One region of the Kitasatospora sp. NPDC006697 genome, then DNA from elsewhere that is predicted to be linked to it. Evidence: riboswitches for the same ligand, from Rfam matches in the RefSeq annotation. Region 1 holds a riboswitch; each other region holds the start of a gene.

Region 1 (7,405 bases):
CCGGGAAGCGCAGCGGCAGGAAGAGCAGCAGCGGCACCAGCGCGGTCACCCGGGCCCGCGGGTAGAGCCGCAGGTAGCCGCCGAGCACCCCGGCGATCGCGCCGGAGGCGCCGACCAGCGGCTGCAGCGCGGCCGGGCCGCCGTGCGCGGCGAACGCGTAGCCGTAGTTGGCCAGCAGACCGGCCGCCAGGTAGAAGAGGAGGAACCTGGTCCGGCCCAGCCGCTGCTCCACCGCCGGGCCGAAGACGAAGAGGAAGAGCAGGTTGCCCAGCAGGTGCAGCCAGCCGCCGTGCATGAAGAGCGCGGTGCCGGCCGAGAGCCAGGGCCGCTTGCCGGGGGTCGGCCGCAGCGGGCAGTCCGGCAGCGGCGGCGCGGCGCCGTCCAGCTGGGCCGCGGTCAGCGGACGGTCGCTCAGCAGCTCGGCGGGCACCGCGCCCCAGCGCTGCTGGTAGCGCTGGGCGGCGCAGACCCGCTCGGCCGGCCCGGTGCCGTAGGCCGGGTTCAGCCCGCTCGGCCCGGCCAGGAAGACCAGGCAGTTCACCGCGATCAGCAGGTAGCAGACCAGCGGGCGGGGCGGCTCACGGACCTCGGGCATGCGCCGATCCATTCCGCACGGTGCGGCCCGCGACACCCCCGGTGTACGGCGGGCGGGTGAGCTGTCCAGCAGATGGACATCTCGGCCCTCGACCCCCGGCGGCCCGGAACCAGCCCATAGGCTGGGCGTCTGGCCGGCACCCGGCCCGGACCAGAGCCGTCGAGAGGACCACCACGCCATGACCGTCCCCCTGCCCACGGCCGAGACCCGCTGGCGCTGCACGCTCTGCGGCAACCTCACCCGGTTCGACGTCACCCGCTCCGCGCGCACCGTCGAGTTCATCCACCTGGACCTGGCCGGGGAGCCGAAGGTGGAGGAGCGCGAGGTGCTGAGCGAGACGGTCGAGTCGGTGCGCTGCCGCTGGTGCAACGCGGTGGACCAGGTCGAGCTGGTGCCCCGCCCCGGCGCGGAGGGCTGACGGCGGGCCGCTGCGGAGCGCTCCGTCCCGTGCGTGGTGTCCGTCGCGGCACCGCGCACGAGACAATTGTTCCGAGCGGTGTGTCAGCAGACCAGGGATCGGAGCCGAGGACGCGATGGACGCAGCGAGTCAGGCCACCGGGCCCGGAGCGCCCGAGCCGGCGGGTGAGCCGGCGTCCGAGGCGGTCCCGGAGACGGCTCCGGCGGCCGCCGAGCAGCTGGACCGGCCGCTGCCGGAGGGCGTCCGGCGGCGGGTGGTCGGCCTGGCCGCGGACGCGCTCGGCGGGCTGCCGGTGGCCGAGCTGCCGACCACGCTGCGCCCCTACGCCAAGTTCACCGCCGCCCGCCGGGCCCGGTACGCGGGCACCGCGCTGGCCGCCGCGCTGGAGGCCGACCCGGTCTTCCGGTCCCGGATAGCGGACCGGCTGCGAGCCGGCCAGCCGGATCTGGTGGGCGCGTTGGAGGCGGGGCAGGTGCCGGGCGCGGCCGAGCCGCTGGACGTGGCGGCCGCCGCCTACCTGCTGCGCACCAAGGGCTGGACCCGGCTGGTGGCGGAGGCCGGCGAGCAGGCCGAGCGCTCCGAGGTGGCCGACGCGGCCGCCGAGGCGGCCCGGCTGGTGGAGAAGCTGCAGGAGGAGCTGGCCACCGCCCGCGCCACCGCCCGGGCCGATCTGGAGCGGCAGCGGGCCGAGGGCGAGGGCACCCGCCGGGAGCTGGAGGCGCTGCGCAAGAAGGTGCGCAGCCTGGAGGCGGACACCAAGCGGGCTCAGGCGGAGAGCCGCAAGCTGCAGGGCGAGCTGGAGGCGGCGCGCGGCGCGGCGGCCGGCGAGCGGGCCGCCGCGGAGGGCGAGGCGCGCCGGCTGCGGCACCGGGTGACCGAGCTGGAGGCCGCGCTGGAGTCCGGCCGGCGCTCCGCCCGGGAGGGCCGCAGCGTGGCGGACATGCGGCTGCGGCTGCTGCTGGACACCGTGCTGCAGTCCGCCCAGGGCCTGCAGCGGGAGCTGGCGCTGCCGGTGACCCAGCTGCACCCGGCGGACCTGGTGGACGCGGTGGCGCCCGGCTCGGCCTCGCCGCACGACGTGGCCCGGCGCGGCCTGGCCGAGGACGATCCGGCGCTGCTGGACCAGCTGCTGGCGATCCCCCAGGTGCACCTGGTGGTGGACGGCTACAACGTGACCAAGACGGGCTACCCGACGCTGCCGCTGGAGCAGCAGCGGCTGCGGCTGCTCGGCGGGCTGGCGATGCTGGCCCAGCGCACCCAGGCCGAGGTGACCTGCGTCTTCGACGGCCAGGACCTGGACGTGCCGGTGATCATGGCGCCGCCGCGCGGGGTCCGGGTGCGGTTCAGCCGGACCGGGCAGACCGCCGACGAGCTGATCCGGCAGCTGGTCCGGGCCGAGCCGCAGGGCCGCCCGGTGGTGGTGGTCTCGGCCGACCGCGAGGTGGCCGACGGCGTGCGGAAGGCGGGCGCGCGCCCGGTCTCCTCGACTCTGCTGCTCAACCGGTTGTCCCGGAGCTGACGGGTGGTTCGGGTACCGGTCCCGACCGGCTCCGGGTGAAGCTCGGGTGAAGGGCGTTCCACCGAAGGGTGAGCGTCGGCCGGGGGAGTGGCGCTACGTTCTGATGTTCAGTAGGGTCCGGCGTCAAACCTATTTTTCCGGTCACTCACTCGATCGGGTGAGACCGGCAGAAGAAGGAGCGGTACCTTGGCGTCCCACCGCCGTCCGAAGCAGCCGAGCCGTGCACGCGTCGCCGTGCTCACCGCCGCTGCGGCCACCGCGGTCGCCGTCTCCTCGCAGACCGGTGCCTGGGCCGACCCGAAGCCGTCGCTGGACGACGTCAAGGCGCAGGTCGACGGGCTGAACCAGCAGGCCGAGGCCGCCTCGGAGAAGTACGACGGTGCCAAGGAGCGCGGCGACCAGCTGCGCCAGCAGGCCGCCCAGCTGCAGGACCAGGTCGCCCGCACCCAGCAGGAGGTGACGGACCTGCAGTCCGGCCTCGCCGCGGTCGCCGGGGACCAGTACCGCAACGGCGGGATCGACCCCGCCGTGCAGGTGATGCTCAACTCGGACCCCCAGTCCTACCTGGACAAGACGGCCAGCATGCAGGTGGCCACCAGTACCGAGACGGACGCGCTGAAGTCGCTCACCGGCCAGCAGCGCAAGCTGGACCAGGAGAAGAAGGAAGCCGCGGACACCCTGGCCGAGCTGGACCGCTCGACCCAGGAGCTGAACCAGGCCAAGGCGGACGTGCAGGCCAAGCTGACCGCCGCCCAGAAGCTGCTCAACTCGCTGAGCGCCGCCGACCGGGCCGCGCTGGCCGCCCAGGACCGCGCCTCCCGCAGCGACACCCGCCAGCCCGTCAACCTGCCGCAGGCCGGCGGTTACGCGGGCCAGGCCGTGCAGGCCGCGCTGAGCAAGCTCGGCGACGCCTACGTCTGGGGCGCCACCGGCAGCACCTACTTCGACTGCTCCGGCCTGATGCTCTGGGCCTACAACCAGGCCGGCGTCTCGCTGCCGCGCACCTCGCAGGAGCAGGCCACGGTCGGCACCGCGGTGCCCAGCCTCTCCCAGGCGCAGCCCGGCGACCTGGTGATCTACGGCGCGGACCGGCACCACGTGGGCATGTACATCGGCAACGGCAAGGTGGTGCACGCCCCGCACACCGGCGACGTGGTCCGGATCGCGGACGCCACCGTGATCGGCCCGATCAACACCATCCGCCGGGTCTGACGCTCCGTCGCCCCGACCGGCCGGCCCCCCGGGTGAGGGCCGGTCAGTCGTGCTGTGAGCCGCACCACTGCTGCGTGCACGGCTCGATCACGGGTCGGTGAGGGTCATATCACGGACAGTCAAAGTTGGACCTTTCTTCCGACAAGGATTTGAACAGATCACGGATCTGTCACTAGGGTCACCTAACGACCACCGCGATGGCGTTCACCCGACCCGGGTGACAGCGGGGGTTACCGCCGAGTCTGGAAAGCAGCGCGGACAGTTGACTGTCCGATGGGGGAGCCCCTCAGGGGGTGCTGCGGACCGGAGCCGGGGAACCACTCGTTCCTCCGGGGTGAATCGGCGCCAGGTCGGCCGGCAGGCCGGTGAGGCGTCGTAGGGCACGTCTTCCAGCCCGAACCCGTCAGCTCACCCGGTAGGCGGTCTGAGGAAGAAGGATTCGTGGCGTCCCATCGTCGTCCCAAGCCCGTCGGCCGTACCCGCGCGTCGATCCTGACCGCCGCTGCCGCGACCGCCGTCGCCCTCTCCGCACAGACCGGCGCGCACGCCGACCCGGCGCCCACGCTGGACCAGGTGAAGGCCCAGGTCGATGACCTGAACTCCAAGGCCGAGGCCGCGAGCCAGGCCTACGAGGGCGCGCAGGGCAAGCAGCAGGCGCTGCAGCAGCAGGTGACCCAGCTGCAGGACCAGGTGGCCCGGCAGCAGGACCAGGTGACCAACCTGCAGAACGGCTTGGCCGGGGTGGCCGCCGACCAGTACGCCAACGGCGGGATATCCCCGACCGTGCAGCTGATGCTCAACTCGAACCCGGACAGCTTCCTCACCCAGGCCGGTTCGATCAACGAGCTCAACAGCACCCAGGGCGAGACCCTGAAGCAGCTCCAGCAGGAGCAGCGCAAGCTGGACCAGGACAAGAGCGAGGCCAGCAGCAAGCTCGCCGACCTGGACGCCACCACCCAGCAGCTGAAGGCCGCCAAGGACGACGTCCAGGGCAAGCTGAAGGCCGCCCAGGACCTGCTCAACTCGCTGACCGAGCAGCAGCGCCAGGCGATCGCCGCCGCCGAGGCCAAGCAGGCCGCCGCCGACAAGGCCGCCGCCGAGAAGGCCGCCGCGGACGCCAAGGCCGCCGCCGCCCAGCAGGCCGCCGCCTCCCGCGACACCACCCGCACCGACCTCGGCTCCACGGGCTCCGCCGGCTCGGGCGGCACCACGAGCACCCCGCCGTCCACGGTGGCCTCGACCGGCGGCTCGCACGCCTCGGCCGCCGTCGCCGCCGCGATCACCCGGCTCGGCATGCCGTACGTCTACGGCGCCACCGGCCCCACCTCCTTCGACTGCTCCGGCCTGATGCAGTGGGCCTACGCGCAGGCCGGCGTCTCGCTGCCGCGCACCTCCGAGGAGCAGGCCTCGGCCGGCACCAACATCGGCACGGACATCTCCAAGGCGCAGCCGGGCGACATGATCGTCTACTACTCCGACATGCACCACATCGGCATGTACGTCGGCGGCGGCCAGATCATCCACGCCCCGCACACCGGCGCCAACGTCCGGTACGAGTCCGCGACGGTGATGCCGATCGCGGCGATCGTCCGCCCCTGAGGCGACTGACGCGTCGTCAGGGAACGGCCCGGCCCCCGCAAGGGAGCCGGGCCGTTCTGGTGCAGATGTCTGATTTTGGATCAAATATTCGTATCAGCAGGGGTTTGGACTCGTTGGTCCCGACTCGCTAACGTCGGCGCTCGGACACGACCAGCAGCCGATTGGAGTCGTCAGCCCATGGCGATGCCGCAACGCCCGGTACTCCCGGGCCGTACCTCCCAGCAGGGCCCCCGGCGGCTCGCCCGGGTCCTGGCGGTCACTGCCGCCGCGACCACGGCGCTGGCGATAACGGCCGGCGGCGCGCAGGCGGACCCGGCGGGGCGGCCCGACAAGAACGAGGTCAAGGCCCAGGTCGACCAGCTCTACGCGGAGGCCGAGCAGGCCTCGGAGCGGGCCACCGCCGCCGAGGAGGACGCCAAGCGGCTGCAGGCCGAGGCCACCGCGCTGCAGGGCGAGGTGGCCGCCGACCAGGAGCAGCTCAACACCATGCGGACCGGCCTGTCCGGACTCGCCGCGGCCCAGTACCGGGCCGGCGGGATGGACCCGGCGGTGCAGCTGATGCTCTCCAGCGACCCCGACGGCTACCTGGCCCGGGCCAGCAGTCTGGCCCAGCTCGGCCGGGAGCGGGCCGACTCGCTGCGCGGCATCCAGCAGCAGCAGCGCCGGCTCGACCAGCGCCGGGCCGAGGCCACCGGCAAGCTGGCCGAGCTGGAGGCGGTGCGGGACGCGCTGGGCCGCAGCAAGCAGCAGGTGCAGGCCAAGCTGCGCGGCGCGCAGGCGCTGCTGAACAGCCTGACCGCCGCCGAGCGGACCCAGCTGGCCGCCCAGGACGCGGACCAGGCCGAGCAGCGGGCCGCCCGCGGCGCCGACCGGATCGACCTGGGCAGCCAGCCCGCCGCCTCGGACCGGGCCGCCGCCGCGGTGGCCGCCGTGCTGAGCCGGATCGGCTCCCCGTACGTCTACGGGTCGACCGGGCCCGGTGCCTTCGACTGCTCCGGTCTGATGTACTGGAGCTGGCGGCAGGCCGGAGTGAGCCTGCCGCGCACCTCGCAGGCGCAGGCGTTCGGGGGGCAGCGGATCAGCCTGGCAGAGGCGCGACCGGGAGACCTGGTGATCTTCTTCAAGGACATGCACCACGTCGGCATGTACGTCGGCGGCGGCACGGTGGTGCACGCCCCGCACCCGGGCGCCCGGGTGCGCTACGAGAGCGTCTCCGCGATGCCGGTGGCGGCGGTGGTGCGGGTCTGAGCGCCGTCGAGCGGCTGCCGGGCGAGCACCTGGCGGACCACGGACACCCCGGTGCGGCCGGCCGCACCGGGGTGTCCCGGCGTACCGTCCTGGTGCTGGTGGCCGGCGCGCTCACCCAGCTCTCGCTGCCGCTCGCCCAGGCCCCGGCGCCGGCGGCCGAGGGCGGCCGGGCCGCCGCGGACCGGCTGGCCGCCGTGCTGGCCGCGCACGCCCGGGAGCTGCGGGCCGGGCCGCTGGCCGCGCTGGACCTGGCCGAGCTGGAGTACCGCCCGCTGGACCGGGACGCCCGCTCGGTCACCGCCGAGCTGCGCTACCGGCTGCTCGGCTACGACGACTTCCCCGCGGTGCTGAAGCGGCGCATCGAGCTGGCCGGCGGGGCGGTGGCCGGCGAGTCGGCCGCCCCGGGCAGCGCCGCCGCGCCCTGGGACCCGCCCGGGCCGGTGCGGCCGGTGCACGGCGCGCACTGCCTGGTGCTCGGGCCGGCCGCGCCGGAGGAGCTGGCCGCGCTGGCCGCCGTGGCCGACCGGGCGGTGCCCGCCGTCAGCGCGGTCTGGGGCACCGGCTGGGCCGGCCGGCTGGTGGTCCAGCTGCCCGCCACCGAGGCGCAGTTCGCCCAGCTGCTCGGCGAGGACCCGGCCGCCTACCAGGGCATAGCCGCGGTCACCAGCGCCGCGGCGGGCGCGCCGGTGGACACCCCGGCGGACCGGGTGATGGTCAACCCGGAGGCCTACCGCCAGCTCAGCGAGGTGGGCCGGCAGGTGGTGGTGACCCACGAGTGCACCCATGTGGCGACCCGGGCGGACACCCACCCGTG
Region 2 (7,405 bases), on a different contig from region 1:
ACCGGGCGGAGGAGGCCGGCGTGCCGAGGTCCATCGGGGGCCCTTCCGGATCCGGGGCGGGCGCCCCACGTGCCACAGGTGACGCGGAATATCCTATTTCGTCCGGTCGGCCGGACCCGGCCGCCGCACCCGGTCGGGTGCGCTCGAACCGCCCGGGGGCGCTACTGGCCGTCCACCTCGCCGTAGCCGGGCTGCGGGCCGGCCGGCACGGTGCCGAGCGAGCGCAGGCCGCGCAGGGCGGCGAAGCCGCGGCGGAGGGCGGCCCAGCCGCTCTGCCGGGCGGGCTCCGCGGCGCGCACGGTGGCGGCGGGCGCGGCCGGGCGCGCCGCGGCGGTGCGCTGGGCCGGGATCACCGCGTCGGCGGTGCTGGGCTGCGTCATGGCCCCTCCAGTGGTCCACAGGGTGAATTGGGACCTTAGTCCCATCCGATTGCCGCACCATCAGACCAGGGGATGATTCGCGTCCGTCATCCGCCCCGCCCTGGTGCTACCCCGTGACCGGGCCTTCACTCCGCGTCGGGCCAGTCCCGCAGCCCGGTGGTCAGCAGCCCGATCATCCGCTCCTGGGTCACCGCCAGGTCCGCCGCGATCCGGAAGGCGCCGGCGATGCTCAGCGAGGCGAAGCCGTGCGCCATGCTGCGCACCGCGCGGGCGGCGTGCACCGCCTCGGCGTCGGTGATGCCGTAGCCGGCCAGCACCGCGAAGATCGCTCCGGCCAGCCGCTCGCCGTGGGCGGTCAGCTGCTCGTCCTCCGGCACCGGGACCTGCGGCATCGAGGCGTAGCGGCGGGGGTGGTCCAGCGCGTAGGAGTGGTAGGCGCGCAGCAGGGCCCGCACCGCCTCCTCGCCGCGCAGCTCGCCGACGGCCTCCTGCAGCGCGTCGGCCAGCTCGCCGGTGACCCGCAGCGCGACCAGCCGGCGCAGTCCGGCCAGGCCGCCGGGCACGTGCTTGTAGAGCGAGGGGGCGGCCACCCCGGCCCGGGCGGCCACCGCCGCCAGGGTCAGCTCCTCCGGGCCGTGCTCGTCGATCAGCGCGATCGCGTGGTCGACCACGGCGTCCGGGTTCAGTCCGGCGCGGGGCATCAGCCGACCTCGGCGAGGAACGGGAGCAGCGCGGCGGCGACGGCCTGCGGATCCTGGACCATCGGGTAGTGGCCGGCGCCCTCGATCATCACCTTGCGGCCGTTCAGCGCGGCGGCCTGACGGTCGGCCAGCTCCTCCGGCTTCGGGAAGTCGGGGTCCTTGCTGCCCATCAGCACCAGCGCCGGGCACCGCACGCCGGCCGACCAGCCGACCGGGCCGGAGTCGCCGCGGACGTAGCCGCGGCTGGCCTTCCGGCGGCCGGGGGTGCGCAGCGCGGCCTCCAGCACGGCGTTCTGGGCCACGATCTCGGGGGTGGGGCCGCCGGGGTAGGCCATCTTGTTCAGGTAGTAGCCCCAGACCTTGGGGAAGGCCAGCACCGCCGAGCCGAGGCCCCAGACCACCGCCTTCATGAAGGGGTTCGGCGGGACCTGCTCGACGAAGGCGTCGAGCAGGGCGATCCCGGCCACCCGCTCGGGCGCGTCGGCGGCGACCCGGACCACGGTGGCGCCGGTGTAGGAGCTGCCGACCAGCACGGCCCGCTCGATGCCCAGGTGGTCGAGCAGGGCCAGGGTGTCGACGGCCAGCGCGGCCGGGCTGTAGTCGTCCCAGTCGATCGAGGACTCGCCGAAGCCGCGCACGTCCATGGTGATCACCCGGTGGCCGGCCGCGATCAGCAGCGGGCGCAGGTGGCGGTAGGCCTGCCGGGAGTCGAGCATCCCGGGGAGCAGGACCACGGGGGTGCCGGTGCCGTCGCTCTCGTCGTAGGCGAGGGTGCCGCCGGCGAGCCGCAGGTACTGGGTCCGAGGGGTCAGGGTGCTGTTCACGGTGGGCCTCCTGGCGGGGCGCTTCGGTGGGTGCCGGCCGTTGCCGACACCCACAAAGCTATGGCTAATAGCCTTAGCCGTCAACCCCTCGCCGAGGCCCTTCGGTCGGGCGTCCTCAGCTCTCGACCCGGAACGGGTCGTGCTCGGCGAGCAGTTTCTCCAGCCGGGCCTGGTCGACCCGGGTGACCATCTCGTCGGCCTCCTGCCGGTCCCGGATCACCTTGGCCAGGGTGAACGCGGAGGTGACGGTGTAGAGCAGGCCGAGTGCCAGGAAGGCCCGCATCCAGGCGCTGACGGGCAGGTAGGCGATCCCGATCGCCAGGCCGCCGCCGGCCAGCGCGAAAGAGAGGATCGCCTGCACGTAGTAGGCGGAGGTGGTCCGTGGCTGCACCGAGGAAGTCATGCCTGAAGGATCGCCAACTCGGCCGCGCCCCACATGAGTACGGGTACTCAGTTCGCTACCCGGGGTGAGCCCAGAGTTGGGGGGAAAGAGTGGCTTGGAATCAGGGGCCCATGGGATTAACGTTTGATAACGCAGCGCGGTCGGCAACGCCGTCCCCGACGGCACCGTGCGCGTCGCCTAATCCTTCGGTCTGCGGAGCCGTGCAGACCGGGGAGCCGGGGAACCACGTTCCTTGGGGTGAATCGGGCCTTGGCCCGTAGGAGACCTTCCTGCTCCGAACCCGTCAGCTAACCCGGTAGGCGCGAGGGAAGGAAAGGAGCGCCCCCCGTGGCGTTGACGCACACCCCGGTCGCCCTGCTCGATCACGCCGACGCTCCCGGGGACCAGGCACCCCGCCGGCTGCCCCGGCAGTCCCGCGCCGCCGCCCCGGTGCTCGGCGTCACCGCGATGGCCGCCGCCCTCGGCGCCACCGCCGGGCTCACGAGCAGCGCCGCCGCGGCCGAGCCGGCCCCCGCCGCCGTGAGCGCGCCGGACGCCGACCCCGGGCTGGCGCTGGCCGCCCGGATCCAGCAGCAGGCCGACCCCGCCCGGGCCGCCGCCGACGAGGCCGCCGAGCAGGCGGCGCGGGCCGAGGCCGAGCAGGCCGCCCGCACCGAGGCCGCCCGGCTGGAGGCCGCCCAGGAGGCCGCCGCCAAGCGCGCCGCCGCCCAGCAGCCGGCCGCCCGGCAGCTGACGGAGCGGCAGGCCCCGGCCGAGGAGCAGTCCGCGGACACCGTGCTCCCGCTGCCCGGCCGCCCGGTCGACCTCCCCGCCGCCACCCCCTGGCCCGAGCTGCGCACCGGCGTGGACATCTCCGCCCCGGTCGGCACCCCGGTCCGCGCGGTCGCCGCCGGCACCGTCACCGCGGCCGGCTGGTCCGGCGGCTACGGCTACCGGGTGATCCAGACCCTGCCCGACGGCACCGAGGTCTGGTACTGCCACCTGTCCGCGATCACCGCCGCCGGCCCGCTCGCCCCCGGCGAGGCGCTCGGCCGTGTCGGCGCCACCGGCAGCCGCACCGGCACCGCCCGGCTGCACCTGGAGGTGCGCCCGGGCGGCGGCGCGCCGGTCGACGCGGCGGCCTGGTTCCAGGCCCGCGGGCTGGCCCTCTGACCCTCAGGCGTCCCGGTCCTGGCCGGGCGTCCAGCCGGCGATGTCCGGCAGCTCGACCAGGCCGCGCTTGACGATGTACTGGTCCACCTCGGCGGCCCCCGGCTCCGGCGCGATCTCCTGGTACTCCGTCAGCAGCAGCGCCGGCAGCCCGGGCACCGTCCACTCGCCGAGCAGCCGCAGCGCCTCGGCCTGCACGGCCGCCTCGAACTCCGGGAAGTCGCCGGACAGCTCGGCCGGCATCGGCAGGCCGAGCGCGGTCCGCCCGGCCAGGTTGTGGTAGCTGCGCTCCATCAGCCGGTTCTCCACCAGCAGCCGGGCGCCGTCGGTGGCCATCCCGATCGACAGCAGCACGCCCTCGGTCCAGCCCTCCTCGCCCTCCGGCTGGTCCAGGCCGGCCGCGCCCGCCAGCACCGCGATCCGGCCGGCCGGCTCCAGCTCCCGGAAGCCGTCCAGCCAGCTGCGCACCGCGGCCTCGTCGGCGGTGTCCACGCCGGCCTCGCGCAGCAGCAGCGCGTACAGCCGGGGCCAGGTCAGCAGGTGCGGCTGGCGCAGCAGCCCGGCCAGCAGCTCGCCCTGCCACCGCGCCTCGGCCAGCAGCCGCTCGCGCCGCTTGGCGTTCAGCCGCTTCGCGGCCTTCTGGTGCTCGATCAGCAGCTCCACCGCCGCGCCGTAGACCAGCGGATCCTCCCCGGGCGCGGGCTGCACGTAGAGGTGGATCCGCTCGTACAGCAGCTCCTGGAGCAGCGCGGAGGTCAGTTCGGGGTAGCCGTCGTGCAGCCGTGCGTCACCCAGTTCGAGCAGTGTGAGGACCGCGTTCAGCGGCCCCTCGGGCACCGGGCCGAAACCCTGCTCGGCAGCCCAACGCAGCAGCTCAGCGGTGTGCGGCCGGGGTGCCAGCCGCAGGTCCTCGTCGTCCATGACCGGTACCGTAGCCGCTCCGCGGCGCACTACCGTACGTGCCATGCACCCCGTCCTGCTGACCGGGCCCCGGCTGACCATCCGTGAGTTCCACCACGTGGAGCGCGACATCGACGCGCTGCACGCGATCTTCGGCGACCCGGAAGCCGCCCGCTACCTGCCCTTCGAGCCCCGGGACCGGGAGGACTGCGCCGACCAGGTGGCGCTCTACCTGGACGAGGCGCAGCGCTCCCCGCGCACCGTCTACCGGCTCGCCGTCACCCGCACCGCCGACGGCGAGGACGCCGTGCCGCTGGGCAACGCGGTGCTCGGCGTGGAGGGAACCGAGGAGCAGCGCCAGGCGTTCATCGGGTACGCGCTGCGGCGGGACGCCTGGGGCCTCGGGTACGCCACCGAGATCGCCCGGCTGCTCTGCGGCTTCGGCTTCGAGGAGCTGGGGCTGCACCGGCTGGCGGCCCGGCTGGACCCGGCCAACCTGGCCTCGGCCCGGGTGCTGCGCAAGGCCGGCTTCCAGCTGGAGGGGCGGATCCGGGACGACCTCTTCCTGCGCGGCCGCTGGCACGACGCGCTGCAGTACTCGCTGCTGGAGCAGGAGTGGTCCGGGCTGCCGGAGTGAGGGCGGGGGGATAACCCCACCCCGGCTCCGCCGGACAGCCGGATTACCCGGGGCGGCCCGCCCCGGCAGGCTTGAGGGCATGACGACGACCTCCCCGAGCACCTTCACCGCCGCCCCGTTCACCGTCCCGGCCGCCCGCCGCTCCCCTTCACTGGCCCGCCGGCTGGCCCGCGAGTACGGCTACGTCCTCGGCGGGCTGTTCACCGGCACCGTCGGCTTCGGCTGGGCCGTCAGCTGCTTCGCGCTGGGCGCCGGCACGCTGGTCACGGTGCTCGGGCTGCCGGTGCTGGCCCTGCTGCTGGCCGGCTGCCGCGGGCTCGGCGCCGTCGAGCGCGGCCGGATCGCCCGGCTGCTCGGCACCGAGCTGCCGGCCCCGGCCCCGGTGCGGGCCGCCCGGGAGGGCTTCTGGGGCCGGGCGACGGCCGGGCTGGCCGACGCCGCCGGCTGGAAGGCCTTCGCCCACGAGCTGCTGATGTTCCCCTGGCGGGTGTTCAGCTTCACGCTCAGCACCACGCTCTACTCGGTCGGCCTGGCGATGGCCGCGCTGCCCGCCTACAACTGGGTCTTCCACCGCTACGTGGGCTGGCCGGGCTACCGGGTGTTCGACTACACCAGCGGCCACGTGCACCACGCCTACTACCTGTCCTCGTTCTGGCAGGTGACCGGTGCCTCGCTGGCCGGCCTGCTGGTCCTGCTGCTGGCCGCCGCCGTGACCCGCGGACTGGCCAACGTCTCGCGCGGCGCGGCCCGGGCCCTGCTGTCCGCCTGACCGGGCGTCAGGCGGACTCCTCCCGCACCGTGACGTAGGCGTTGGCCACCGTGGCGCAGGTCTGCTTCAGGGTGGTCGGCAGTACGGCGGCCAGGTGCCGCATCACGGTGAGCCGGTTCTCGTCGTCTATCCCGTGCTGCTGCAGCAGGCCGAGCACCGACTGCACCTCGTCGGAGAGGTTGGCCTCGGACTCCAGGCAGCGGTCGGACAGGGTGCCGAAGGCCAGGTCGTAGTCGGCGGCCGAGCCGACCCCGGGCAGCCGGGACTGGAGGTCCTGCAGCCGCAGCCACTCGCCGCGCGGCACCGAGGTGATGGCGATCGCGGCGGGGCGCGGCGGCTCCGTGGTCACCACGATCGCCGTGGCGGCGGCGACCACGGCGCCGATCAGCACCACGCCGAGCGCTGTCCGTCGTGACATCCCGAGCTTCCCTCCAGCCGGCCGGGACCAGCCTGGCAGCCCCGGGCCCGCACGGCCAGCCCCCCGGCTAGGCCAGCGCCCGGACCACGCCGTGCAGCCAGTGGCGGTAGGCGGGGGTCGGCTCCAAGGCCTCCGGGACCAGGAAGGCGCGCGGGCCGGCCCGCCGGATCTCCCGGTCCGCGACGTCGAGGAAGCAGACCGACAGTTCGAACGGGTCGGCGCGGCGCCCGATCTCGGCCTCCACCTCGGCCACCACCTCGCCCACCGGCCCGCGCCCCGCCGAGCGCCGCACCGCCTCCCGCCGGCCGGAGCTGTGCCAGTCCCAGAAGGCCTGCCCCCAGAGCCGCCGGGCCGACTCGCGCAGCGGCGCCGGGACGGCGCCGAAGTCCGGGCCCAGCAGCTGCCCGTCGGCATCCGGGTCGAGCACGATCTCCTCGTCCGGCAGCTCGAAGTGCTGGCGGACCGCCGAGCACCACCAGGCCCGCCACGGCCCGGCCAGCGCCGGATCGGCCCGCCGCCCGCTCTCCGGCACCCCGTTCAGCGGACCCGGCACCAGCCCCCCGGCCGGCACCGCGATCCCCTCCACCTCCCGGACCCAGAGCGGGTAGCAGAGCAGCTGGCTCCGGTAGTCGGAGCCGAACCGCCACGATGGTTCCCCATGACTCCCCAGTAGCACCTGATTCCCCTCCCCAGGAGCGCTCCTGACGGAGCGTCGTGAGCCGGTGCGGCCCCCGCGGCATCACCATAAGGCCGCCCGGTACGTGTGGGGGAGGTGAAGGAGCCGCCCTCGCGGGGCGGCTGATGCGGCGTCGGCGGGCGGCCCCGCGAGTTCACCGGAAGCCCCCACTCGGGCGGCCCGGTCCGGATGCGGAGTTTCCGCACCCGTGTTCGGCTGGACGGCGTGTTGATCACCTCGCGGCCGCTGGACGAGTACTGCGCGTTCTTCGGGCTCAGCAGGGCGGCCCTGGCGGCGCTGCCCGGCCCGCTGCTGGACTGCCCCGGCGGGGCGTCCGGCCTGGTCGCCGAGGCCCGGGCGCTCGGCTGCCGGGCGGTGGCCGTCGACCCGGCGTACACCCGGCCGACGGCCGAGCTGCTGGCCGAGGCCGAGCGGGCCCGCCGGGTGATGGCGGCGGCGATGGCCGCCCGGCCCTGGCAGTACCTCTCGCCCCGGCACCAGCCGCACGACAAGTACCTGCGCAGCTGGGACCGGGCCCGGGCGCTGTT
Region 3 (7,405 bases), on a different contig from region 1:
CAGCCGGTGCGCGAGGTAGGCGGCGACGGTGGGCCAGTCGCCCTCCAGCGGCAGCCGGACCCGGACCGGGTCGACCCCGCGCCGCTGCGGCAGGGGGGCGGTGGCGGGCGTGCTGCGGCGTCTCATGGCGCCGACCTTAGCCACGCGCACGCCCCCGGCGCACACCAGGAGGAGCGGAGGATTCAGGCCTTGCGGCCGACGCCCGCGTACATCCAGCGGGTGCTGCCCTCGGTCGGCCCCTCCGGCCGCCAGAGCGGCACGAACTCCACGCCCGGCTCCAGCAGCTCCCAGCCGTCGAAGAACTCCGCCACCTCGGCCCGGGTGCGCAGCCGGATGCCGGTCTCGGTCTTGTCCCAGGTCTTGGCGGCCTCGGCGGCCCGCTCCGGGTTGCCCTCGTGGGTGCTGTTGGAGAGCAGCAGCAGGCTGCCGGGCGCGACCCGGTCCAGCACCTGCCGCACGGCCTTGTGCGCCTGCTCGTCGGCGACGAAGTGCAGCACCGCGACCAGCAGCACGGCCACCGGCTGCTCGAAGTCGATCAGGTCCAGCAGCTCCGGCCGCTCGAAGAGCCGGTCCAGCTCCCGCACGTCGCCGCGCAGCACCGTGGTGGTGCGGTTCTCGGCCAGCAGGGCGCGGCCGTGGGTGAGCACGATCGGGTCGTTGTCCGCGTAGACCACCCGGGCCTGCGGGTCGATCTCCTGGGCGACCTGGTGCACGTTGCCCGCCGAGGGCAGCCCGGCGCCGACGTCGACGAACTGCCGGATGCCGGAACGGGCGGCCAGCCGCACGGCGCGCTGCAGGAAGGCGCGGTTCTCCCGGGCGGCGGCGGGGATGTCGGCGGAGACGCTGATCGCGTGCTCGGCGGCGGCCCGGTCCGGCGGGAAGTTGTCCTTGCCGCCCAGCCAGTAGTCGTAGATCCGCGCGGGGTGCGGGCGGTCCGTCTGAAGCTTCGTCAGGTCGAACTCGTCACCGGTCTGCTGCACTGCTCCCCCTGGGTTCCCCGTGTGTGCCCCGTCTGCGCGCGCGGCCGTGCCCGGTCGGCCGGGCCGGTCGCGCCGCCCGCTCCCCGCGGGCCGGGTCAGCATAGCGAGCGCGGTATTGCCGGGCCATCGGGGCCCGGGCCCGGTAAGGTCGAACGTCGGCCACCCCCACATCCCTGAATGCGAGGTCAGATGCCGGACGTGTCGGATGAGTTGCCGTCCCTGGAACTGCTGCCCGAGACCCGCCGGGCGCTGCTGCACCGGGTGGCGGTGGGTCAGGCCGAGGGCCGGACGCCGTCCATGCTGGCCGCCGTGCTGCGCGGCGGCCAGCCGGTCTGGACCGGGGCGCGCAGCATGATCGACGGCCACGCGCCCGGTACCGACGTGCAGTTCCGGATCGGCTCGGTCACCAAGCCGCTCACCGCCGTGCTGGTGCTGCGGCTGCGCGACGAGGGGCTGCTCGACCTGGCCGACCCGCTGGAGCAGCACCTGCCCGGCACCGCGGCCGGCGGGGCGACGGTGCGCGAGCTGCTCAGCCACACCGCCGGGCTGGCCACCGAGCCGCCCGGCCCCTGGTGGGAGCGGACCGACGGCTCGCTCCGGCCCGGTCTGGCCGACCTGCTGGAGGAGCAGCCGTTCCGGCACCCGGCGGGCGAGCGGTTCCACTACTCCAACGCGGGCTTCGCGCTGCTCGGCGCGCTGGTGGAGCGGCTGCGCGGGCAGCCCTGGGCGGAGGCGCTGCGCCAGGAGGTGCTGGAGCCGCTGGGCATGACCCGCACCACCCCGCTGCCGCAGGCCCCGCACGCGGGCGGCTTCGCGGTGCACCCGTGGGCGGACGTGATGACGGCCGAGCCGCTGACCGACACCGGGCGGATGGCGCCGGCCGGCCAGCTCTGGTCCACCGCCGCCGACCTGGGCCGGCTCGCCGCCTTCCTCTCCTGCGGGACCACCTTCGGCAACGACAAGGTGCTCTCGGCGCAGACCCTGGCCGAGATGCGCCGTCCGGCCGCGGCCCCGGACGGCGACTGGACCGAGGGCTACGGACTGGGCCTGCAACTGCGCCGCGAGCACGGCCGGCTGCTCTTCGGGCACACCGGTTCGGTGCCGGGCTTCCGGGCCGCGCTCTGGGCCTGCGAGGAGGAGGACGTGGCGGCGGTGGTGCTGGCCAACGCCACGTCAGGTGCCGCGCCCGGCCGGGTCGCTGCCGATCTGCTGCGGATCGTGGCGGACCGCGAGCCGCGCTTCCCCGAGCCCTGGCGCCCGGCGATCGAGGTGGACCCGGAGCTGCTGGCGCTGACCGGCCACTGGTTCTGGGGCCCGGCACCGCTCACCCTGGTGCTGATGACCAAGCGCGGCCTGACGCTGCGCGAGGCGGACGGCGACTGCACGCACTTCCGGGCCGACCCGGACGGCAGCTGGACGGCGCAGGACGGCTACCACGCGGGCGAGCAGCTGCGGGTGGTGCACCGGGCGGACGGCTCGGTCTCGCACCTGGACCTCGGCGGCACGGTGCTCACCCGGCAGCCGTACGGCCCGGCGGACGCCGTCCCGGGCGGGGTCTCGCCGACGCTCTGGCAGGAGGGCTGAGGCCGGCGGCAAGACCCTGGCGCCTTCCCCTCGAGGCCCCGGTCCGAACATGAGACACCTCACATCCGCTTGTGATAGGACCGTCGGCCTGTTTACGGTGCATCTCGTTCGTCTCCACACGAACCTCGCTCTCCGGAACGCCGAGCCCTGCCACCGGACCGAGCGAGCACGTGCACCAGCACCGCGGCAGGGGCGGGGGAACCACAGGTAAGTCGCCCCACCCGGACTCGTCCGGGCGGGGCTTGGGGTGAAGCCGTGCTCAGCGCGGCCGGGCAACTCCAGCCCGAATCCGACAGCTCACCTCGTAGGCGTGGGAGAGGAATCGCACGTCATGATGTCCGTCAACGGTCGTCCCAGCCTGCCCAGCCGCGCCGCCGTCAAGCGCACCGTCGCCATCGCCGTGATCGCCGGTGTCGGCGCCGGCCTTCCGCTGATCGCCGCCGGTGGCGCCAGCGCCGCCCCGGAGCACCACGCCCCGGAGCACCACGCCGCGCAGCAGCACCACCGCTACACCGCCCCGGCCCAGCAGCAGGCCGCCCCGGCCGCCGCGAAGCCGGCCGCCCAGGTGCAGTCGGCCCCGCAGGCCGCCGCCCCGGCGCAGACCCAGGCCGCCGCTCCGGCGGGCTACACCGTCCGCGGTGGCGACACCCTGTTCAAGATCGCCAACGCGCACAACGTGCAGGGCGGCTGGCAGGGCCTGTACCAGCTGAACAAGTCCGTGCTGACCCACGGTCCCGACACGATCTTCCCGGGCCAGCACCTGTCGCTCGGCGGCCAGCAGCAGGCCGCGGCCGCTCCGGCCCAGGCGCAGACCCAGGCTCCGGCCCGGACCCAGGCCCCGGCGCAGCAGCAGAGCGCCCCGGCCAAGTCCGCGCCGGCCGCCGCGACCACCACCCAGACCGCCGTCACCGCCCCGGCCGACACCTCCGCGGGCTCGCTGCAGGCGCTGGCCGCCTCCATCGTCCCGGCCGGCCAGCTGGCCGCGTTCGACCAGATCATCACCCACGAGTCCGGCTGGAACATCACCGCGACCAACCCCAGCTCGGGTGCCTACGGCCTGCCGCAGGCCCTGCCCGGCAACAAGATGGCCTCCGCGGGCGCCGACTGGCAGACCAACCCGGCCACCCAGATCAAGTGGGCGCTGCAGTACATGAACGAGACCTACGGCAGCCCGAACGCCGCTTGGGCCTTCTGGCAGACCCACTCGGCGTACTGATCCCGAGCTCCACTGCCCCTCGTGGCCGGCCGCTCCGACGATTCCGTCGGGCGGCCGGCCACGGCGCGTTGTGCCGGCGCCGCGGCGGCTCAGTCGGCTTCGCCGTAGCGCACCAGGTGGCGGGCCAGGTCGGCCAGGTCCTCGTCGCTCCAGCCGGTGAACCGCTCGGTGAAGGAGCGCCGCCGCATCTCGTAGGCCTCCCGGAGCAGCAGCAGCCCGGCCTCGCTGGGCCGCAGGATCTGCCCGCGGTGGTCCTCCGGGTCGGTCTCCCGGTCGACCAGCCCCAGCTTCTCCAGCGCGCCGACCTGCCGGCTGACCGTCGACTTGTCGAGCAGGAAGTGCGCGGCCAGGTCGGCCGCCCGGCAGCCGCCGCGCTCGTACATCAGGTCGAGCATGCTGTAGGTCACCAGGGAGAGCTCGGGGTGCAGTTGCGAGGCCTTGTGCCGGGCCCGGCGGGCGAAGGCGGTCAGCTCGCGCTGGATGGTGTCGATCGAGGCGTCCCGGGCGGCCAACGACGTGCTCCTTGCTGCTGTGGCTGCGATGGTAGTTGCAGAATACAACGTGGGATGGGCTGACGCCGCGTCAGCCGCGGTCTAGGGTGGGTCGCGAACCCCCGGATTCCTGGAAGGCGGCACCGCACGATGCAACTGGGCGTATCCCTGGAGCCGCCGCGCTGGCCGGCCGGCGCGGGCGGGACGGTGCTGCAGACGGCAGTGCGGGCGGAGCAGCTGCGCTTCGACTACCTGCTGATGTCCGACCACGTGCTGGCGAGCGAGGGCGGCGCCACCCTGGACCCGCTGGTGGTGCTCTCGGCGGTGGCCGGCGCGACGGGGCGGATCCGGCTGGCCACCAGCATCCTGGCGCTCCCCTACCGCCACCCGCTGATCGTGGCCCAGCAGGCCGCCAGCCTGGACGTGATCTCCGGCGGACGCTTCGCGCTCGGCGTCGGCACCGGCTGGAACCCCGAGGAGTTCGCCGCCCTGGGCCTCGAACCCCGCCACCGCGGCGCCCGCACCGACGAGGCGCTGACCGTGCTGCGGGCGCTCTGGTCCGGCGAGCCGGTGCACCACCGCGGCCGGTTCACCACCCTGGACGGTGTGCGCCCCGCCACCACCCCGCGTGCCAAGGGCGGGCCGGAGGTCTGGATCGGCGGCCAGAGCGACGCCGCCCTGCGCCGGGCGCTGCGGTTCGGCGACGGCTGGCACGGCGGGGTCTCCACGGCGGCGCAGGTGCACGAGGCGCGTGGACGGCTCGCCGCGCTCGGTGAGGAGGTCGGCCGCGATGCCGGGGAGCTGAAGCTGTCCAGCGTCTGCTTCCTGGTGCCGCCGGGCTTCGAGCCCGAGGTGCCGCTGCCGGGCGCACCGCTGGGCGGGCCGGGCGCGAGCCGGGCGCAGCTGCTGGACGCGCTCGGGGAGTTGGGGGCGGCAGGGCTGTCGATGGTCTCCCTCTGGATGCCGTTCGGGGCGCTGCGGTTGGTCGAGGCGATGGAGTGGGTGGCGGCGGAACTGCTGGAGCCGCTGCGGCCGGTGAAGGTGATCGAGGGGTAGGCGCCCTCGGTGGCGTCCCACCGCCCCACGTCTCCGCCCGAATTCATGCGACAGATCAGCCTCCGTCCGGCAGCATGAGCCGTTCGGCCCACGGACGGGGGATGTGGTCTTGGCGATGGACCTGGCGGCGCTCGCCGCCGTGCCCTGGGAGCGGCTGGCGACGGCGAACCCGGCCTTCCCGCCCACGGAGGTCCCCGTCGTCCTGCGCCGGCTGGCCGCCGCAGGCCCGTCGGCCGTCGAGGAGGACTGCCACGAGCTCTGGCACCCGCTCGTCCCCGCCGAGGGCCGGCCCGTCCCCGAGGCCGCCGTGGCCGCCCGGCCCTTCCTCCGCGGGCTCCTCGCCGACCCCGGGTTCGGCGCCCGCACCGCGCTGGTCGAGCTGCTGACGCGGATCGCCACCCCCGACGACCGCGACTGGGTCCCGGCCCTGCTCGCCGACCCGGCCCCCGCCGTGCGGCGGGAGGCGATCCCGCTCGCCGACGGCGCCCAGCTGCTGCACCGCTGGCAGGCCGAGTCGGACCCCACCGTCCGCATCCCCCTGCTGCTCGCCTTCGGCGAGGTCGCGGCCTCCGCCGACCCGGCGGCCGCCGAACTCCGGGCCCTCCTCGCCCGCCTGCTGACCGGCGACGACCCGGTGTTCCGCCTCGCCGCCCTGGACGCCTCCTCGGACGTCGACCCCGAGCTGCCGGTCCGTCAGCTCGACCTCCTGGTCGAGCTGTTCGCCGACCGGACCGCCCGTCCCCGGTTCGAGCAGGAGTGGTTCCTCCCGGGCTTCGAGACCTCCTTCGGCCACGACGTCCTGGTGCACCGCACGGCGGCCCTCCTCCGCCCGTACCCGGACGCAGAACTCGCCTTCCCCCTCCGCCTCCTCGAGACGGGCCGGCGGACCGGTGACGCCCCGCTGCGCCGGGTCGCGATGGAGCTCGCCTGGGAGCTGCTGGTCCAGCGGCGCTCCCCCGCCGCCCCGCTGCTGCCGCTGGCCGGCGAGCTGCTGGACGACCCCGACGGCGCCGTCCGCTTGCGCGCCGTCAACATCCTCGCCGCCCTCGGCCCGGCGGCCGCCCGGTACGCCGACCGCCTCGCCGACCTGCTCGAGGACGAGGCCGAGGACGACTACTACGACGCCAGGGTCTGCGACTTCGCCCGCTGGGCGCTCACCCGGATCGGCGACCCGCGCGGCCTGCCCGGCCTGGTCGAGCGGGCGTACGCGCCCTACCGCTCCCCGGAGGGCTGGGGTTACGTGGCCTCCGACCCGCGCGTGCCGGAGCTCACCGACCTGCTCGCCCCGCTGCGCGCCCACGCGGCCGCCCTGCTCCCCGAGCTGCGCGAGCTGCTGCGCGACGGCGCGGCGAACCGCGAGGTGCTGGCCGTGCTCGCCGCCTGGGGTGAGGACGCCCTGCCTGCACTGCCCGAGGTGCTGCCGCTGCTCGCCCACAGCTGGACGGCGAGTCACGCCGTCCAGGTCCTGTCCGCGATCGGCCCGGCCGCCGCCGACGCGGAGGCGGCCCTGCGCGCGGCCAAGGTGCTCGACCACCCCGGCAACCACGCCTTCGTCGCCTCCACCGCCCTCCGGATCCGGGGGGACCGCGCGGCAGCGCTGCGCTACTACACGGACGCGGTGCTGACCGCGACCGACCCCGACCACGGTCCATACCCGGCCCTCGCCGAGTTCGGCCGCGACGCCGCCGCCTGCGCCGACCGGGTCCGCCATGCGCTGGCGTACACCACCGGCTGGTCCCGCGTCGAGGCCGCCCGCGTGCTGCTCGCGATCGACCCGGACGGCCCGGTCGACGAGGCCGTCGGAGCCCTGGAGGAGGAACTGCTGTCCGCCGCCGCCGAGGAGGTCGACCTGCCCCGCTCCTTCCGCCCCGCGCTGGAGGCCCTGGTCGGCCTGGGCGCGGTCCGCCCGGCCGTGCGGACCGCGCTCCGCACGCTGCGCCGCTCGGACCGCCGCTTCGCGGCGGGCTGGGGCTACCAGCGGGTCCTTGCCGACCAGGAGCTGTGCGAGCTGATCGACCGGGCGCTCGGCACCGTCTAGTCAGCCGCGGAGCAGCGCGCCTTCCCGGCCGAGCAGGTAC
Region 4 (7,405 bases), on a different contig from region 1:
GAGCAGCCCGACGGCTCCGGCAGCGGTGAACCGCCGGGCCGGGCCGTCGCCGTCGCCGCCGTCGAGCACCGCGATGACCACCACTTGACCGGCTACTCGCATGGCCTGCTCCTCCCTGGGGGCGACACCGCACTGGCGCCCACCGTTCGTATCGGAGGATCGTAGGCTTCGGCTGACCCTCCGCAACAGGGATTACCCGTCAGGTGACCAGACTCACTCACCGCGGCCAACGGATACCGTCAAGACATGCCCGCATCGCCGACTGAGTCCATGCCACCCCTGTTCACCTGGGAGTTCGCCGCCGATCCCTACCCGGCGTACGCCTGGCTCAGGAAGCACGCGCCGGTGCACCGCACCACGCTCCCGAGCGGGGTCGACGCCTGGCTGGTGACCCGGTACGCCGACGCGCGCCAGGCGCTCGCGGACGCCCGGCTCTCCAAGAACCCGGCGCACCACAGCGAGCAGGCGCACCGCACCGGGCGGGTCGGCATCCCGGGGGAGCGGCAGGCGGACCTGATGACCCATCTGCTGAACATCGACCCGCCGGACCACACCCGGCTGCGGCGGCTGGTCTCCAAGGCGTTCACCCCGCGCCGGGTGGCCGAGTTCGAGCCGCAGGTGCAGCTGCTGACCGACCGGCTGATCGACTCCTTCGCGGCCCGTGGCACGGCCGACCTGATCCACGAGTTCGCCTTCCCGCTGCCGATCTACGCGATCTGCGACCTGCTCGGGGTGCCGGCCGAGGACCAGGACGACTTCCGCGACTGGGCCGGGATGATGATCCGGCACGGCGCCGGCCCGCGCGGCGGGGTGGCCCGGGCGGTCAAGAAGATGCGGGCCTACCTGCTGGAGCTGATCCACCGCAAGCGCGCCGACCCCGGCGAGGACCTGATCTCCGGTCTGATCCGGGCCAGCGACCACGGCGAGCACCTGACCGAGAACGAGGCCGCGGCGATGGCCTTCATCCTGCTCTTCGCGGGCTTCGAGACCACCGTGAACCTGATCGGCAACGGCCTGCACACGCTCATGAACCACCCCGCGCAACGGGCGGAGCTGCAACGCTCGATCGCGGCCGGCGAGACCGGGCTGCTGGCCACCGCGGTCGAGGAACTGCTGCGCTACGACGGGCCGGTGGAGCTGGCCACCTGGCGGTTCGCGACCAGCCCGCTGACCATCGGCGGGGTGGACATCCCGGTCGGCGACCCGGTGCTGGTGGTGCTGGCGGCGGCCGACCGCGACCCGGCGCGGTTCGGCGGAGCGGACACCCTGGAGCTGGCCCGGCAGGACAACCCGCACCTGGGTTTCGGTCACGGCATCCACTACTGCATCGGCGCGCCGCTGGCCCGGCTGGAGGGCCGTCTGGCGCTCGCCACCCTGCTGACCAGGCTGCCCGATCTGCGCCCGGCAGCCGACCCGGCGGAGCTGCGGTGGCGCGGCGGACTGATCATGCGCGGTCTGCGCCAACTCCCGGTTTCGTTCACACCTGAGAGCCCGCGGGGCTGATGGGACGGCGGAGGCGCTCGGCTGACGGCGTGTCGGACAGCCTCGGAAGTCAGTGATCTGAATGGGGATCAATGCGGACATAGCTGATCAGTAGGTGGGCGATCGATCGCGCTCCGTAATTCTGACGTGATGTCGGCGATATGAGCTTGTGATTGTTCAGCAGATCTGCCTACTCTCCGTGGAGTTCGCGGCAGCGAACCCCGTGCGCGGAAACGCCGAGCCCTGCCCACCGCGCAGCCGGGCAACCCGACTTCCCCATGGGCAGGGGCGGGGGACCCAGGTTTTCTGCCGTCTCCCACGGCTAGGGGTGAAGCCGACCGCCGGAGCGATCCGGGCGGCCGGCCGGGCCATCCTCACCGGTCCGAACCCGACAGCTCACCTCGCAGGCGTGCGGAGAGGGACACCTTCATGCTGCTCAGTGGCACTGGCCGCCATCGCCGTCGCACCACCGCGGAGAAGGCCATCGCCGTCGCCGGCGTGGCCGGCGCGGGCCTCGCTCTGCCGCTGCTCACCGCGGCCGGGGCGCACGCCGCGCCGGTCTCGGTCTGGGACGGCGTCGCCAACTGCGAGTCCACCAACAACTGGTCGATCAACTCCGGCAACGGCTTCTACGGCGGGCTGCAGTTCACCTCCTCGACCTGGGCCGCGTACGGCGGCACCCAGTACGCCCCGCGTGCCGACCTCGCCAGCAAGGACCAGCAGATCGCGGTGGCCGAGCGGGTGCTGGCCTCGCAGGGTCCGGGCGCCTGGCCGGTCTGCTCGGTGAAGGCCGGGCTGTCCAAGGGCGGCGGCGCCGCCGCGGTGGACACCGGCAGCGACTCCGCGCCGACCACCCGGTCCGCGCCGAGCACGCCGAAGCAGACCCAGCCCAGCAGCCCCAGGCCCAGCCAGTCGACGCCCGGTCAGTCGAAGCCGGCCGCCCAGCCGAGCACCCCGGCGCCGGCCGCCGCTCCCGCGAAGCCGGCCGCCCCCAGTCCGGCGAAGCCGCAGACCGGCGGCTACACCGTGAAGCCCGGTGACACCCTGTCGAAGATCGCCACGGCGCAGCAGATCGTCGGCGGCTGGCAGGCGCTGTACCAGCACAACCAGTCGGTGATCGGCGGCGACCCGAACCTGATCTACCCGGGCCAGGTGCTGGACGCCGGCTGAGCCGACTTCCGCGCCCGGATTCCCAGCCCTGCGTGAAGCCGCAGGCCGGAAGCGGTCCGGGGACGTTCAACCCGGCGTCCCCGGACCACACCGAACAGGCATTCAGGTGAACTACCGGCAGGTAGCAGAGCCACACCGTGAGACGGGAGCGAGGTCCGGGTGGCCCGGCCGGTCGGTGCGGTTAGGCTCTGGTCGTAACGCCCCCGCCATCCCTGTCCGCAGGACCGCTTCCGCAAGGAGATGCATAGTGCCGTCCATTGATGTCGTCGTCGCCCGCGAGATCCTCGACTCCCGCGGTAACCCCACGGTCGAGGTCGAGGTCGGCCTCGACGACGGCAGCACCGGCCGCGCCGCTGTCCCGTCCGGCGCCTCCACCGGTGCCTTCGAGGCGCTGGAGCTGCGCGACGGCGACAAGAACCGCTACGGCGGCAAGGGCGTCGAGAAGGCCGTCCTCGCCGTGATCGAGCAGATCGGCCCGGAGCTGGTGGGCTACGACGCCACCGAGCAGCGGCTGATCGACCAGGCGATGCTCGACCTCGACGCCACCCCGGACAAGTCCTCGCTCGGCGCCAACGCCATCCTCGGCGTCTCGCTCGCCGTGGCGCACGCCGCCTCCGAGGCCTCCGACCTGCCGCTCTTCCGCTACCTCGGCGGCCCGAACGCGCACGTGCTGCCGGTCCCGATGATGAACATCCTGAACGGCGGCTCGCACGCCGACTCCAACGTGGACATCCAGGAGTTCATGATCGCCCCGATCGGCGCGGAGTCCTTCTCCGAGGCCGTCCGCTGGGGCGTCGAGGTCTACCACACCCTCAAGGGCGTGCTGAAGGAGCGCGGCCTCTCCACCGGTCTGGGCGACGAGGGCGGCTTCGCGCCGAACCTCGACTCCAACCGCGAGGCGCTGGACCTGATCACCGAGGCGATCAAGAAGGCCGGCTACGTGCCGGGCAAGGACGTCGCGCTCGCCCTGGACGTCGCCGCCAGCGAGTTCTACAAGGACGGCGCCTACCAGTTCGAGGGCAAGTCGCTGTCGGCCGCCGAGCTGATCGACTACTTCGCCGACCTGGTCGACTCCTACCCGCTGGTCTCCATCGAGGACCCGCTGAACGAGGAGGACTGGGACGGCTGGAAGGCCATGACCGACAAGCTCGGCAGCAAGGTCCAGCTGGTCGGTGACGACCTGTTCGTCACCAACCCGGTCCGGCTGGCCCGCGGCATCGAGACCGGCACCGCCAACGCGCTGCTGGTGAAGGTGAACCAGATCGGCTCGCTGACCGAGACCCTGGACGCCGTCGAGCTGGCCCAGCGCAACGGCTACCGCTGCATGATGTCGCACCGCTCCGGCGAGACCGAGGACGTCACCATCGCCGACCTGGCCGTCGCCACCAACTGCGGCCAGATCAAGACCGGCGCCCCGGCCCGCTCCGAGCGCGTCGCCAAGTACAACCAGCTGCTGCGCATCGAGGAGATCCTCGACGACGCCGCCGAGTACGCGGGCCGTGCCGCGTTCCCGCGGTTCCGCTACGCGGACCAGTAGGCCCAGCGAGTACGAGGGCTGACCCCGGCCCAGCAATGACCGGTGCCCCGGCCCCCACCCCGTAGGGTGGGGGCCGGGGCACCGGCGTGACGGAGGGGCGAGGAGCAGATGGCAGCGTGGAAGTTCCCGGGGCGTCCCCGGTTCACCAGCCGCGCCACCGTGCTGGTCCTGGTGCTCTGCTCGCTGGTGGCGATCCTGGCCTACCCGACCCGTCAGTTCATCAACCAGCGCGACGAGATCGCCGCCCAGCGCGCCAAGGCCGAGCAGGCCCGCCAGGAGGTGCAGCGGCTGACCGCCGAGCGGGCCCGCTGGCAGGACCCGGAGTACCTCAAGGCCCAGGCGCGCAGCCGGCTGCACTACGCGATGCCCGGCGAGACCCCGTTCACCGCCGTGGACCCCAGCCCCTCGCCCGGCGCGACCAAGCCCTCGGGCGCCGGCACCGCGCAGTCCGGGCCGAAGGCCGCCGAGCCCTGGTACAGCACCGTCTGGAACTCGGTGGACGCGGCGGCCGGCTCACCCACCCCCACCCCCGCACCCGTCCCCTGACCCCTGATGAGCACCTGATGAGCACTGAGAACCAGCCGGAGAACCAGCCGGTCGCCGACCGCGACCTGGCCGCCGTGGCGGCCCAGCTCGGCCGGGTGCCCCGCGGCACCCGGGCGGTCGCGCACCGCTGCCCGTGCGGCAACCCCGACGTGGTGGAGACCGCCCCCCGGCTGCCCGACGGCACGCCGTTCCCCACCCTCTACTACCTGACCTGCCCCCGGGCCGCCTCGCTGATCGGCACCCTGGAGGCGGACGGCGTGATGAAGGAGCAGACCGCCCGGCTCGCCGAGGACCCGGAGCTGGCGGCCGCCTACCAGAAGGCGCACGAGGACTACATCGCCCGCCGGGACGCCATCGAGGTGCTGGAGGGCTTCCCCAGCGCCGGCGGCATGCCGGACCGGGTGAAGTGCCTGCACGTGCTGGTCGGCCACTCGCTGGCGGCCGGACCGGGCGTCAACCCGCTGGGCGACGAGGCGCTGGCGATGCTGCCCGAGTGGTGGCGCAAGGGCGGCTGCGTGACGGAGGAGCAGATCGAGGCCGGGGTGGCCGCGCTGCACCGGCAGCGGGCCGAGGCGGACGACCCCGCCGAGGTGATCGCCGCCAAGGAGGCCAAGACGGCCGAGCGGGCCGCCAAGCGCGCCGCCGCCGGGGACGAGGCCGGGGAGGACCGGGGATGAGCAGCACCAGGGTGGCCGCCGTCGACTGCGGCACCAACTCGATCCGCCTGCTGATCACCGAGCTGGACCCGGCCGCCGGCCGCGCGCGGGACCTGGACCGCCGGATGCAGATCGTCCGGCTGGGCCAGGACGTGGACCGCACCGGCCGGCTGGCCCCGGAGGCGCTGGAGCGCACCTTCAAGGCCTGCCGGGAGTACGCCGCGGTGATCGCCGACTACGGGGTGGCGCCGGAGCGCACCCGGTTCGTGGCCACCAGCGCCTCCCGGGACGCCGAGAACAGCGCCGAATTCGCCGAGGGCGTGCGGGAGATCATCGGGGTGTCGCCCGAGGTGGTCTCCGGCGACGAGGAGGCCCAGCTGGCCTTCACCGGCGCCACCCAGGGCCTGGCGGGCAGCGGGGCGGCCGCCCCGTACCTGGTCTTCGACCTGGGCGGCGGCTCCACCGAGTTCGTGCTGGGCGCCGACTCCGTCCGGGCGGCCCGCTCGGTGGACATCGGCAGCGTGCGGCTGACCGAGCGCCACTTCGCGGGCACCGAGGTGCCGACGGCGGCTCAGATCGCCGCCGCCGAGGCGGACATCGCCGCCGGGCTGAACCGGGCCGCCGAGGTGGTCCCGCTGGACGCCGCGGCCACCCTGGTGGGCCTGGCGGGCACGGTCACCACCGTGGCCGCCATCGCGCTCGGGCTGCCCGACTACGACTCGGCGCTGATCCACCACTCGCGGCTCTCGCTGACCCGGGTGCGCGAGGTGACGGAGCGGCTGCTGGGCGCCGGCCACGCCGAGCGGGCGGCGATCCCGGGGCTGCACCCCGGGCGGGTGGACGTGATCGCCGCGGGCGCCCTGGTGCTGCGGTCGATCATGGAGCGGACCGGCGCCGCCGAGCTGCTGGTGAGCGAGCACGACATCCTCGACGGCATCGCCTGGAGCCTCGTCCGCTGACCCGGCGACGGCCCCGCCGGCCGCCGACGCGCCACCCCGCCGACACCCCGGGGCCCCCTCCGGGACCCCTTCAGGGGGCCTTCGGAGGGGTGGCGCGCCCGCCCTCGGGAGAAACTTCGTGAATTTCTTCACATGGAGTTCCAGCCGTTTTCCGCACTCGGGGAGGCGGTTCGTCCGGATTGCGGGACCGAAGGCCGCCGGTGGGCCGGGGTCGCAAGATCCCAGGCGGGGCTTCCGGCTGGCCGTCGAAATCGGAACAACGGGCGGGAACCGCCCGGTGGGGCCGGATCGTTGCTGCTCACGAGGGACGCCGGAATCCAAACCTCCGGTCGAGCGCCGGCCGGGTGCTCCGGAGGGGTCTTGTGGGGCTGGTCGGGCCGAAGTGTGGGCGGGCAGTGTAGCAGGCCCTGTCCAGACCCTTGTGACGGGCCTCACGAAGAGTGCTCCGGGCGGTGCTGGATACTTTCGGATATGAGCACCACGGAGCGTCCTCGCATCCTCATTGTCGGCGGTGGTTACGTCGGCCTGTATGCCGCGATGCGCATCCTCAAGAAGATGCGCTACGGGGAGGCGACCGTCACGGTCGTCGACCCGCGGTCGTACATGACGTACCTGCCCTTCCTCCCCGAGGCGGCCGGCGGCAACGTCGCCCCTCGCAACCTCGTCGCGCCGCTGCGCAGCGCCCTCAAGAAGGCGGAGGTGCTCACCGGTCACGTGACCGCTGTGGACCACGCCCGCAAGGTCGCCACCATCGCGCCGCAGGCCGGCGAAAGCTACGAGCTGCCCTTCGACTACCTGGTCGTGGCCACCGGCTCGGTCTCCCGCACCTTCCCGATCCCCGGCCTGGCCGAGCACGGCATCGGCATGAAGACGGTCGAGGAGGCGATCAGCCTCCGCAACCACGTCATGGCCCAGCTGGACAAGGCCGAGTCCACCACGGACGAGGCGATCCGGCGCAAGGCCCTCACCTTCGTGGTCATCGGTGGCGGCTTCGCCGGCATCGAGACCGTCGCGGAGATCGAGGACATGGCCCGCGACGCGGCGAAGCTCTACAA

Evidence for each region. Region 1 has a riboswitch for cyclic di-AMP ahead of ACFYNO_RS02805 (NlpC/P60 family protein). Riboswitches for the same ligand answer to the same signal wherever they lie in the genome.
Region 2: linked by a shared signal. The riboswitch ahead of ACFYNO_RS33375 (M23 family metallopeptidase) and the one ahead of ACFYNO_RS02805 (NlpC/P60 family protein) in region 1 are both predicted to bind cyclic di-AMP.
Region 3: linked by a shared signal. The riboswitch ahead of ACFYNO_RS11950 (transglycosylase SLT domain-containing protein) and the one ahead of ACFYNO_RS02805 (NlpC/P60 family protein) in region 1 are both predicted to bind cyclic di-AMP.
Region 4: linked by a shared signal. The riboswitch ahead of ACFYNO_RS19870 (transglycosylase family protein) and the one ahead of ACFYNO_RS02805 (NlpC/P60 family protein) in region 1 are both predicted to bind cyclic di-AMP.

The regions. Positions count from the first base shown of each region.
Region 1 covers NZ_JBIAGU010000001.1:629,309-636,713, reverse strand. Annotated here, with positions in the region: gene ACFYNO_RS02825 (rhomboid family intramembrane serine protease) at 1-595, opposite strand, end outside; gene ACFYNO_RS02820 (hypothetical protein) at 774-1,013, shown strand; gene ACFYNO_RS02815 (NYN domain-containing protein) at 1,129-2,532, shown strand; gene ACFYNO_RS02810 (NlpC/P60 family protein) at 2,719-3,744, shown strand; cyclic di-AMP (ydaO/yuaA leader) riboswitch at 4,029-4,182, shown strand; gene ACFYNO_RS02805 (NlpC/P60 family protein) at 4,186-5,343, shown strand; gene ACFYNO_RS02800 (NlpC/P60 family protein) at 5,521-6,591, shown strand; gene ACFYNO_RS02795 (hypothetical protein) at 6,663-7,405, shown strand, end outside.
Region 2 covers NZ_JBIAGU010000033.1:20,901-28,305, reverse strand. Annotated here, with positions in the region: gene ACFYNO_RS33400 (SpoIIE family protein phosphatase) at 1-34, opposite strand, end outside; gene ACFYNO_RS33395 (hypothetical protein) at 162-380, opposite strand; gene ACFYNO_RS33390 (TetR/AcrR family transcriptional regulator) at 506-1,081, opposite strand; gene ACFYNO_RS33385 (alpha/beta fold hydrolase) at 1,081-1,905, opposite strand; gene ACFYNO_RS33380 (YiaA/YiaB family inner membrane protein) at 2,021-2,308, opposite strand; cyclic di-AMP (ydaO/yuaA leader) riboswitch at 2,473-2,625, shown strand; gene ACFYNO_RS33375 (M23 family metallopeptidase) at 2,636-3,460, shown strand; gene ACFYNO_RS33370 (hypothetical protein) at 3,464-4,378, opposite strand; gene ACFYNO_RS33365 (GNAT family N-acetyltransferase) at 4,422-4,994, shown strand; gene ACFYNO_RS33360 (sensor domain-containing protein) at 5,074-5,763, shown strand; gene ACFYNO_RS33355 (hypothetical protein) at 5,771-6,181, opposite strand; gene ACFYNO_RS33350 (hypothetical protein) at 6,249-6,857, opposite strand; gene ACFYNO_RS33345 (hypothetical protein) at 7,083-7,405, shown strand, end outside.
Region 3 covers NZ_JBIAGU010000007.1:80,881-88,285, forward strand. Annotated here, with positions in the region: gene ACFYNO_RS11935 (pseudouridine synthase) at 1-126, opposite strand, end outside; gene ACFYNO_RS11940 (SAM-dependent methyltransferase) at 183-980, opposite strand; gene ACFYNO_RS11945 (serine hydrolase domain-containing protein) at 1,179-2,564, shown strand; cyclic di-AMP (ydaO/yuaA leader) riboswitch at 2,728-2,888, shown strand; gene ACFYNO_RS11950 (transglycosylase SLT domain-containing protein) at 2,896-3,780, shown strand; gene ACFYNO_RS11955 (MarR family winged helix-turn-helix transcriptional regulator) at 3,870-4,292, opposite strand; gene ACFYNO_RS11960 (LLM class flavin-dependent oxidoreductase) at 4,422-5,327, shown strand; gene ACFYNO_RS11965 (HEAT repeat domain-containing protein) at 5,437-7,365, shown strand; gene ACFYNO_RS11970 (methylated-DNA--[protein]-cysteine S-methyltransferase) at 7,366-7,405, opposite strand, start outside.
Region 4 covers NZ_JBIAGU010000013.1:94,754-102,158, forward strand. Annotated here, with positions in the region: gene ACFYNO_RS19860 (hypothetical protein) at 1-102, opposite strand, end outside; gene ACFYNO_RS19865 (cytochrome P450) at 271-1,503, shown strand; cyclic di-AMP (ydaO/yuaA leader) riboswitch at 1,741-1,906, shown strand; gene ACFYNO_RS19870 (transglycosylase family protein) at 1,912-2,652, shown strand; gene eno (phosphopyruvate hydratase) at 2,900-4,189, shown strand; gene ACFYNO_RS19880 (septum formation initiator family protein) at 4,298-4,735, shown strand; gene ACFYNO_RS19885 (DUF501 domain-containing protein) at 4,753-5,412, shown strand; gene ACFYNO_RS19890 (exopolyphosphatase) at 5,409-6,350, shown strand; gene ACFYNO_RS19895 (NAD(P)/FAD-dependent oxidoreductase) at 6,822-7,405, shown strand, end outside.